DNA from 4 places in the Acidovorax sp. GW821-FHT09B03 genome. Region 2 is predicted to be linked to each of the others. Evidence: predicted binding sites of a transcription regulator. Region 2 holds the regulator's gene; each other region holds the start of a gene.
The links. Region 2 encodes FNR, which switches genes on or off when oxygen is low (the NO sensors DNR and NnrR bind a similar motif). Its sites were predicted from a motif close to TTGATNNNNATCAA; they were not measured.

Region 1: a site for FNR is predicted at 1,245-1,258, ahead of cyoA (ubiquinol oxidase subunit II). Genes of this name have one in related genera too.
Region 3: a site for FNR is predicted at 1,113-1,126, ahead of AC07PA_RS20895 (oxygen-binding di-iron domain-containing protein). Genes of this name have one in related genera too.
Region 4: a site for FNR is predicted at 1,041-1,054, ahead of AC07PA_RS02305 (hemerythrin domain-containing protein). Genes of this name have one in related genera too.

Annotation. Positions count from the first base shown of each region.
Region 1 is NZ_JBWKPP010000021.1:61,523-63,720, reverse strand. It holds gene AC07PA_RS27720 (MFS transporter) at 1-1,071, opposite strand, end outside; gene cyoA (ubiquinol oxidase subunit II) at 1,351-2,198, shown strand, end outside.
Region 2 is NZ_JBWKPP010000018.1:45,401-47,598, reverse strand. It holds gene hemN (oxygen-independent coproporphyrinogen III oxidase) at 1-408, opposite strand, end outside; gene fnr (fumarate/nitrate reduction transcriptional regulator Fnr) at 581-1,300, shown strand; gene AC07PA_RS25645 (histidine phosphatase family protein) at 1,305-1,913, opposite strand; gene AC07PA_RS25640 (MBL fold metallo-hydrolase) at 1,885-2,198, opposite strand, start outside.
Region 3 is NZ_JBWKPP010000012.1:149,865-152,062, forward strand. It holds gene AC07PA_RS20880 (penicillin-binding protein 1A) at 1-432, shown strand, start outside; gene cyaY (iron donor protein CyaY) at 513-842, opposite strand; gene lptM (LPS translocon maturation chaperone LptM) at 855-1,064, shown strand; gene AC07PA_RS20895 (oxygen-binding di-iron domain-containing protein) at 1,183-2,007, shown strand; gene msrQ (protein-methionine-sulfoxide reductase heme-binding subunit MsrQ) at 2,016-2,198, opposite strand, start outside.
Region 4 is NZ_JBWKPP010000001.1:507,850-510,047, forward strand. It holds gene AC07PA_RS02300 (methyl-accepting chemotaxis protein) at 1-966, shown strand, start outside; gene AC07PA_RS02305 (hemerythrin domain-containing protein) at 1,113-1,691, shown strand; gene AC07PA_RS02310 (alkene reductase) at 1,696-2,198, opposite strand, start outside.

The DNA of each region.
Region 1 (2,198 bases), on a different contig from region 2:
GAACATGGTGCTGCCCACTTCGCCAGAATTGAGCAGCACCGGCGCCATGAAGCTGAACACACCGATCAGCACCGCCATGCCGCCCAAGAGCTTGCGCCGGCCCAGGTGGTCCGACAGCCAGCCCGAGACCATGATGGCCCCGGCCGCCAGGAAGGCGCCGACGATCTGCACGCCCAGGATCTGGGTTACGGGTTGGTCCGTGTAGAGCGTGATCCACGACAGCGGGAACACGGTGACCAGGTGGAACAGCGCAAAGCTGGCCAGCGCCGCAAACGCGCCCAGCAGCACGTTGCTGCCTTCGTCGCGCATCACCTCGTGCACGGGCACGGGCTGCAGCTCACGGTCCTGCAGCAGCTCGGTGTACGACTGGCCCACCACCAGGCGCAGGCGGGCGAACAGGGCCACCACGTTCACGGCAAACGCCACGAAGAACGGGTAGCGCCAGCCCCAGGCCAGGAACTCCTGTACCGACAGGTTGGCGTACAGGTAGGCGAACAGGCCGGCCGCCAGCACGAAGCCCACGGGCGCGCCCAGCTGGCCGATCATGGCGTACCAACCGCGGCGGTGCTTGGGCACCGACATCGCCAGCAGCGACGGCAGGCCGTCCCACGAGCCGCCCAGCGCCAGGCCCTGGCCGATGCGCAGGATCAACAGCGCCACGATGGCGGTGGTGCCCAGGTCCTTGTAGCCGGGCAAAAAGGCCATGCCCACCGTGCACACGCCCAGCAGGAAGAGCGCAATGGTCAGCTTGGTGCCCCGGCCCCAGCGCCGCTGGATGGCCATGGAGATGGCGGTGCCGATGGGCCGCACCACGAAGGCCACGGCCAGCAGCGCAAAGGCCGCCAGCGTGCCGTCCAGGCGCGACATGAAGGGGAACAGGAACGACGGGAAGACCAGCACGCAGGCGATCCCGAAAACGAAGAAGTCGAAATACTCGGACGAGCGTCCGATGATCACGCCCACGGCAATTTCGCTGGGGGTGACGTCTTCATGGGTGTCCGCGCGGGAGAGGGAAGCGTGGCCTTCTTCAAAGCCATTCGCCGGGTAGATCGCAGAGGCGGGACTGCTCATGAACAGGGCTCCTTTGTTGTGTAACTGATACACCCACGTTTTACACCCAGCAGCCCGGCCCGACAAGGGCGGTTTCACCCACGTTCTCGCAGGACAAATGCCCATAGGCTGTCTCTGCAGGGATTTCGGTACTGGCAGTGTGTTCGCTGGCTGCCCCAAAAAGGGGCAAAAACTTGACCTTGGACAAAATGTCCAATGGACAAATTTGGCTGCTCTATTACATTGAGCGGCAAATTGTCATTCGCGTTTACCCCTAAACGCCTTTGTTGGGCCCATCACATGTTCAAACTTCCCCAACTTCGCGGGCCGGCATGGCTTGCGTTGGCGGCCACCGCCACCAGCCTCGCCGGCTGCAGCAAGGCCGTCGTCCTCAATCCCGCAGGCGACATCGCCTCGCAGCAGGGCCACATGGTCGTGCAGGCCACCTTGCTGATGCTGATCATCATCGTGCCGGTGATCGCCCTCACGCTGTGGTTCGCCTGGAAGTACCGCCAGAGCAACACCGCCAACACCGAAGAGGACTACGACCCCGACTGGCACCACTCCACCACGCTGGAGCTGGTGATCTGGACCGTGCCCCTGTTGATCATCATCGCGCTGGGCGCGCTGACCTGGATCGGCACCCACAAGCTCGACCCTTACCGCCCGCTGGACCGCATCTCGGCCACCAAGCCGCTCGAAGCCCAGGCCACCCCCATGGTGGTGCAGGTGGTGGCCATGGACTGGAAATGGCTGTTCTTCTACCCCGAACAGGGCATTGCCACGGTGAATGAGCTGGCCGCCCCGGTGGACCGCCCCATCCTGTTCAAGCTCACGGCCACGTCCACGATGAATGCCTTCTACGTGGCCGACCTGGCCGGCATGATCTACGCCATGCCCGGCATGCAGACCGAGCTCAACGCCGTAATCAACAAGCCGGGCGTGTACCCCGGCATCGCCTCGCACTACAGCGGCTCGGGCTTCTCGGGCATGACCTTCAAGTTCCACGGCCTGAGCCAGGGCGACTTCGAGCAGTGGGTGGCCAAGGCCAAGACCGAAGGCAAGGCGCTGGACAAGACCACCTACCTGAACCTCGTCAAGCCCAGCGAGCGCGACCCCGTGCAGCGCTTTGCCAGCGTGGAAACCGG
Region 2 (2,198 bases):
GCTGCGCTTGAGCACCGCCATCAGTTCGCGCAGCTTGTCGTCCGACAAGAAAGTGGGCGTGCCCCCGCCCAGGTGCAGCTGGCTCACCACCTGGCCCGTGCCGCAGTGGGCCGTGTGCAGCTCCACCTCGCGCGCCAGGTAGCGCAGGTACACGTCGCCCCGGTCGTGGTGTTTGGTGATGATCTTGTTGCAGGCGCAGTAGTAGCACAGCGACTCGCAGAACGGAATGTGCACATACAGCGACAGCGGCAGCGCCTTGCCCGGCGTGCCCGCCTTGCGCTGGGCCAGGGCCAGCACATAGTCGCTTTCGCCAAAAGCCTCGACGAAACGGTCGGCCGTGGGGTAGGAGGTATAGCGGGGGCCCGGCACGTCGAAACGGGTCAGGAGTTCGGGCGTCACAGCGGTCATGGGGAGCGTTTCCTTGTTGGATATGCACTTTGCCGCAGGCCTACGCCCCCGTCCTTGACCTGGATCAAGTGTTGCGAGGCCCACAGGGCCCACAATTTGATGCATGTCAGCCACCACCACGCTCCTTTCGCCGGATGCGATCCGTTCGCAACCTCCAACAGCTGCTGCGCCCATGAACCCGCTCACCATCAAAGTCGCCTGCTCCAACTGCAACCTGCGCGAGCTGTGCATGCCCGTGGGCCTGAACGACGCCCAGTTGGAACGCATCGACGAGATCGTGGCCACGCGGCGCAAGGTCAAGCGCGGCGGCACGCTGTTTCGCAACGGCGAGACCTTCACCTCGCTGTACGCCATCCGCACCGGCTTCTTCAAGACCTGCGTGGCCACCGAGGATGGGCGCGACCAGGTGACGGGCTTTCAGATGGCGGGAGAGATCATCGGGCTGGACGGCATCGTCAACGACCACCACACCTGCGACGCCGTGGCGCTGGAGGATGCCGAGGTCTGCGTGATGCCCTTCGACCGCATCGAGGAACTCTCGCGCGAGGTCACGGCCCTGCAGCACCACGTGCACAAGATCATGAGCCGCGAGATCGTGCGCGAGCACGGCGTCATGCTGCTGCTGGGCAGCATGCGCGCCGAGGAGCGCCTGGCGGCCTTCCTGCTGAACCTGGTGCAACGCCTGCATGCACGCGGTTTCTCGCAGTCCGAGCTGGTGCTGCGCATGACGCGCGAGGAGATCGGCAGCTACCTGGGCCTCAAGCTCGAAACCGTGAGCCGCACCTTCTCGAAGTTCGCCGAGGACGGCATCGTCGAGGTCAAGCAGCGCCATGTGCGCATCCTGGATACGGACGCGCTCAAGCGCATCGTGAACTCGCAGACGTGTAGCTAAAACATCAGCCCTGGACCTGCAGGCGGGCCAGCACCTCGGTCTTGCCGCTGCGGTCGGCCCGCAGGATCAGCGCCTCGCCCGAGCTGGTGTTGGTGCTGGCCAGATCGGACAGCACGAACATGTGGGTGAACCAGGCCTCGAAGCCACCGCGCCGTGCCGACGCGGCCACCAGCGCCTGGCGCAGCTCGCGCAGATGGCTGGCACCGGTAGTCTCCGGCGCGCCGCGCGGCGAACCCAGCGCGGGCCACACCTGGGGCGCGGCAAATGCCAGAGTAGCACTGTCGATGCAGCGGCACCAGGGGCTCGAAAGCACCTTGGACGGCTGCAACTGGCGCTCCCTGAACCACACCCCGGTGCGCCGTGCCTGCTCGCGCCCTTCTTCGCTGAGGTTGCGCTGCGTGCCGCAATCGCCCAGGCGAAACCCCGGTGGATCGAAGGTGCCCGGTGCCAGCGCATGGCGGAACGCAGCCACCACCCCGCCCTTGCGCAGCAGGGCATCGGCGTCGGAGTCCTGGGCGGCCCAGGCATGCAGCGTGGTCCACGCCAGCCCTGCGCCCAGCAGGGCGCGCCGGCCAACGACCGCCTCAGGCTGCGGGCTGGAAGGCATAGCCATTGCCCGATGCAGCCATGCGCCCGAATGCCGGGAACGGGAAGTGGAAGCCCCCCAGCATGGCCCTGCTGGCAGTAATGCGCTGGAACACCTCGCGCCGCACCTTGCGCGCGGCCTCGGCATCCATGTCGAAGGTCACGGCCCAGTCGGGGTTGCGTGCGAACAGGGCCGGCACATTGGTCAGGTCGGCCACGTAAAAGAAGTTCTGGCCGGCGGACTTGAGCTCGAACAGGGTGTGGCCCGGCGTGTGCCCATAGGCCGCCACGGACTGGATGCCTGGCGCCACTT
Region 3 (2,198 bases), on a different contig from region 2:
TCCGGCACCGCCGCACGCGCCCAGGGCACACTGAAGCGTTCGGACATCGGTGGCAAGACCGGCACCACCAATGATTCGGTGGATGCCTGGTTCGCGGGCTACCAGTCGACCATCGCTGCGGTGACCTGGATCGGCTACGACACGCCGCGCAACCTGGGCAGCCGCGAAACCGGTGGCGGCCTGAGCCTGCCGGTGTGGATCAGCTTCATGGAGCGCGCTCTCAAGGGCGTCCCCGTGACCGAGCAGGTCGTTCCTCCCGGCGTGGTCAACGTGGGCGGAGAATGGTTCTACGAGGAATATGCACGCAACGCAGGCATTGCCAGCGTCGGGCTGGAGGAACAGCAGCGCACCACCGGCGGTCCCGATGTGGCACCGCATGCGCCACCGCCCACGGAAGAGCGCAACCGAATCCTCGATCTGTTTCGCAACTGATAGCCAGCGCCGGAAGCAAGGGCCGCCGTGTGCGGCCCTTGTTCTTTTTCGCTGCCCGTTCTTTCAGCGCTGCCGGCGTGTCAAGCGGAAAAGACCAGCGGCATCCCCGACTGTGTGCGCGCGTCCTCGGTCAGCCGGGCAAAGAACTCACCGCTCCCCTTGGTGTCCTGCCACACCGAACCATCGAACTTGTAGTGGTAGCCACCGGACTTGGCGGCCATCCACACCTCGTGCAGCGGCTTTTGCAGGTTGATGACGATCTGGCTTCGGTTCGCAAAGCTCAGCGTGATCATGCCGCCCGAGCGCTGGTTGTCGATGTCGGCGTCGGTCGTGTCATTGAGTTCGTCGCAACTGCGCTCGACAGCCGCCAGCAGTTTCTCGGCGTGGTCCTGGAATTCAAGGTCAGTCATTACAATTTGCGCATGTTGAAAGCATCCCAAATTCTAGTCAGGACGCTTGTCCTTGCTGCCAGTGCGGCGGCCATCGCGGGTTGTGGCCAGCGCGGGCCGCTGTACCTGCCCTCCGGCCCCGCCGCTGCACAACGCGCCACCCTGCCCGAAACGCTCACGCCGGGCGCCACTCCCTCGACGGCCACTTCAGCACCCCAGGCACCCGCTTCCACCGCGCGCTGACCCCATCTCAGGGAACCGGGTGTCCCCGGACCCCTGATTGCCCATGGCTTGATTTCCATCAAGCCGCTTGGCCATGCCCCGTCCTACAGTCGGTTTTTCACTGCACTGCAGCATTGCCATGGCCATCGAACTGTACCGAGACAAGAACCACGCCTGCCTGATGTTCACCGACCTCATCGAGGAGGATGGCCAGGCCGTGCAGGCCAACCAGTTCCTGATCGTCGACGACGGCACCGGGGCCATCATCGATCCGGGCGGCAACCTCGCGTTCAACGAGCTGTTCATCGGCATGACCAAGCACTTTGCGCCGCACAAGCTGTCCTACCTGATTGCCTCGCACGCCGACCCGGACATCATTGCCTCGCTGGATCGCTGGATGACCAGCACCAAGGCCTCGCTCGTGATCTCGCGCGTCTGGGAGCGCTTTGCGCCCCACTTCACCAAGGTCGGCAAGACCGAGAACCGCGTGATCGGCGTGCCCGACAGTGGTGGCCACCTGCCCCTGGGCCGCAACGAACTGGTGCTGCTGCCGGCCCACTTCCTGCACTCGGAAGGCAACTTCCACTTCTACGACCCGGTGAGCCGCATTCTGTTCACAGGGGACCTTGCGGTGTCAATGACATCGGGGGCGGAAGCCAGCATTCCCGTCACCGACCTGGCCGCGCACATTCCGCGCATGGAGGGCTTCCACCGCCGCTACATGGTGTCCAACAAGATCCTGCGCCTGTGGGTGCGCATGGTGCGGCAACTGGACATTTCCATGTTGGTGCCGCAGCACGGTGCGCCCATCCTGGGCAAGCAGGCCATCGACGACTTCTTCGACTGGGTGGAGAACCTCATGTGCGGCATCGACCTCTTCGACGACCGCGCCTACCAGATCCCCACTGCGCACATCGACCCCGTCACCCGCCAGATGCGCCCCGCCCTGCGGGCCGTGGGCTGACACGCAAATCAGCGCGACGCCGCGGCAGCGGTACCGGCCTTCACCGACCGCCGGCGCGCGGCCTGCCACACGCGCCAGCCCAGCAGCATCGCGAGAATGGCCGCATACATCGCCACCTCGCCAAAATCGTTCTTGCCCGCACGCATCCAGAAGAAGTGCAACACCGCCAGACCTGCCACGCCATACACCGT
Region 4 (2,198 bases), on a different contig from region 2:
ATTGCCGGGGGCGACCTGTCGCAGCCCATCGTGGCCGACGGCAAGGACGAGGTGGCCGACCTGCAGCGCGCGCTGGGCGACATGCAGCAGGGCCTGGGCGCGCTGGTGGCGCAGGTGCGCGATGCCAGCGGCAACATCGCCACGGCCAGCCAGGAGATCGCCACGGGCAACCAGGACCTGTCGCAGCGCACCGAGCAGACGGCCAGCAACGCGCAGGAGGCCGTGGCCTCGCTGTCGCAGCTGACCTCCACCGTGCAGCAGACGGCATCGTCCTCGCAGATGGCCAACCAGCTGGCGGCCTCGGCCTCCAACACCGCCACGCGCGGTGGTTCGGTGGTGCAGCAGGCCGTGGCCAGCATGCAGGAGATTTCGGCATCGAGCCGCAAGATCGGCGACATCATCGGCCTGATCGACTCCATCGCCTTCCAGACCAACATCCTGGCGCTGAATGCTGCCGTGGAAGCCGCCCGTGCGGGCGAGCAGGGCCGTGGCTTCGCCGTGGTGGCATCGGAAGTGCGCAGCCTGGCCCAGCGCTCGGCCGCTGCGGCCAGCGACATCAAGGGCCTGATCCACAACAGCGTGACCGCCGTGGACGGCGGCGTGCGCCACGTGGAAGACGCGGGCACGGCCATGAAGGAAATCGTGGCCAGCGTGCAGCGCGTGGGCGACATCATCGGCGAGATCACGGCGGCGGCCACCGAGCAGTCGGCCGGCATCGGCCAGGTGAACCAGTCGGTGGGCGAGATCGACCGCATGACGCAGCAGAACGCGGCGCTGGTGGAAGAGTCCGCCGCGGCGGCCGAGTCGCTGCGCGAGCAGGCGGCGCGCCTGTCGGAGGTGGTGCAGCAGTTCCAGCTCGCCGAGTCGATGGGCCATGGCGGCCATGGTGGCGGCCCGGTGGCCCAGCCGCAGCGCCCTGCAGCGCTGCGCGCGCCCGCGGCCTCGCGCCAGCTGCTGGCACGCTGACGCAGCCCCACGGCTGCCGCCAGGGCAAGGCCCCGCATGCTTCGGCAAGCGGGGCTTTTTTCATGGGGCTTTCATTGACCTGCGTCAGGTCGGCCCGGGCCCCTGCATGGCACCCTTGGGTCCATGGAAATTTTGGGAGCAAGGCCATGCCTCATGCCAGTGTGCGGACCATCCGCGACGAGCACGCGTCGCTGGCAGCGGTGCTGCGCTCGCTGCAGTTGATGCTGGACCGGGGGCCGGCCGATGCACCGGCCGCGTTCTTCGATGTGATGCGCGCGATGCTGTTCTACATCGACGAGTTTCCCGAGCGCCAGCATCACCCCAAGGAATCGCAGTGGCTGTTCCCGCGCGTGGCCGAGCGCGCACCCGAGGCGGCAGCGGCCATTGCGCAGCTTGAGCGCGAGCATGTGGGCGGCGAGGCCGCGGTGCGCGAACTGCAGCACCTGCTGCTGGCCTGGGAGCTGCTGGGAGAAACGCGGCGCAGCGCCTTCGAGGAGGCCCTGCAGCGCTACGTGGCCTTCTACCTGGAGCACATGCGGATCGAGGAAACCGTGGTGCTGCCTGCGGCCCATGCGCACCTGGATGCGCAGGACTGGGCGGCCGTGGATGCGGCGTTTGCCAGCAACGCCAATCCGCTGGCGCAGGGGCCGGCCCGCGATGGGGCCTATGACCGCCTGTTCACCCGCATCGTGATGCGGGCCCCCAGCCCGATAGGGCTGGGGTAGATACTTACGTCGCCTCAGCGAGCGTGGGGTAATCGGTATAGCCCTTTTCGCCGCCGCCGTAGAAGGTGCTCTGGTCCCAGGCGTTGAGCGGGGCCTTCTTGCGCAGGCGCTCGACCAGGTCGGGGTTGGCGATGAACAGCTTGCCGAAGGCCACGATGTCGGCCGAGCCGTCGGCCACGGCCTGCTCGGCCAGGCCGGCGTCGTAGGCGTTGTTGGTCATCCAGGCACCCTTGCCGCCGGCTGCGCGGTAGGCGGCCTTGAGGGCCGCGTAGTCGAAGGGGCGGTCGGGGAGCTCGCGCGGGCCGCCGGTGGCGCCTTCGATCACGTGGATGTAGGCCAGGCCCAGCGGGGCGAGCTGGCGCACCACGTAGTCGAACAGGGGCTGCGGGTCCGCGTCCACGATGTCGTTGGCAGGCGTGACGGGTGACAGGCGGATGCCGACCTTGCCGCCGCCCACGGCGTCGACCGCGGCGCGCGTGGCTTCGAGCAGCAGGCGGGCGCGGTTCT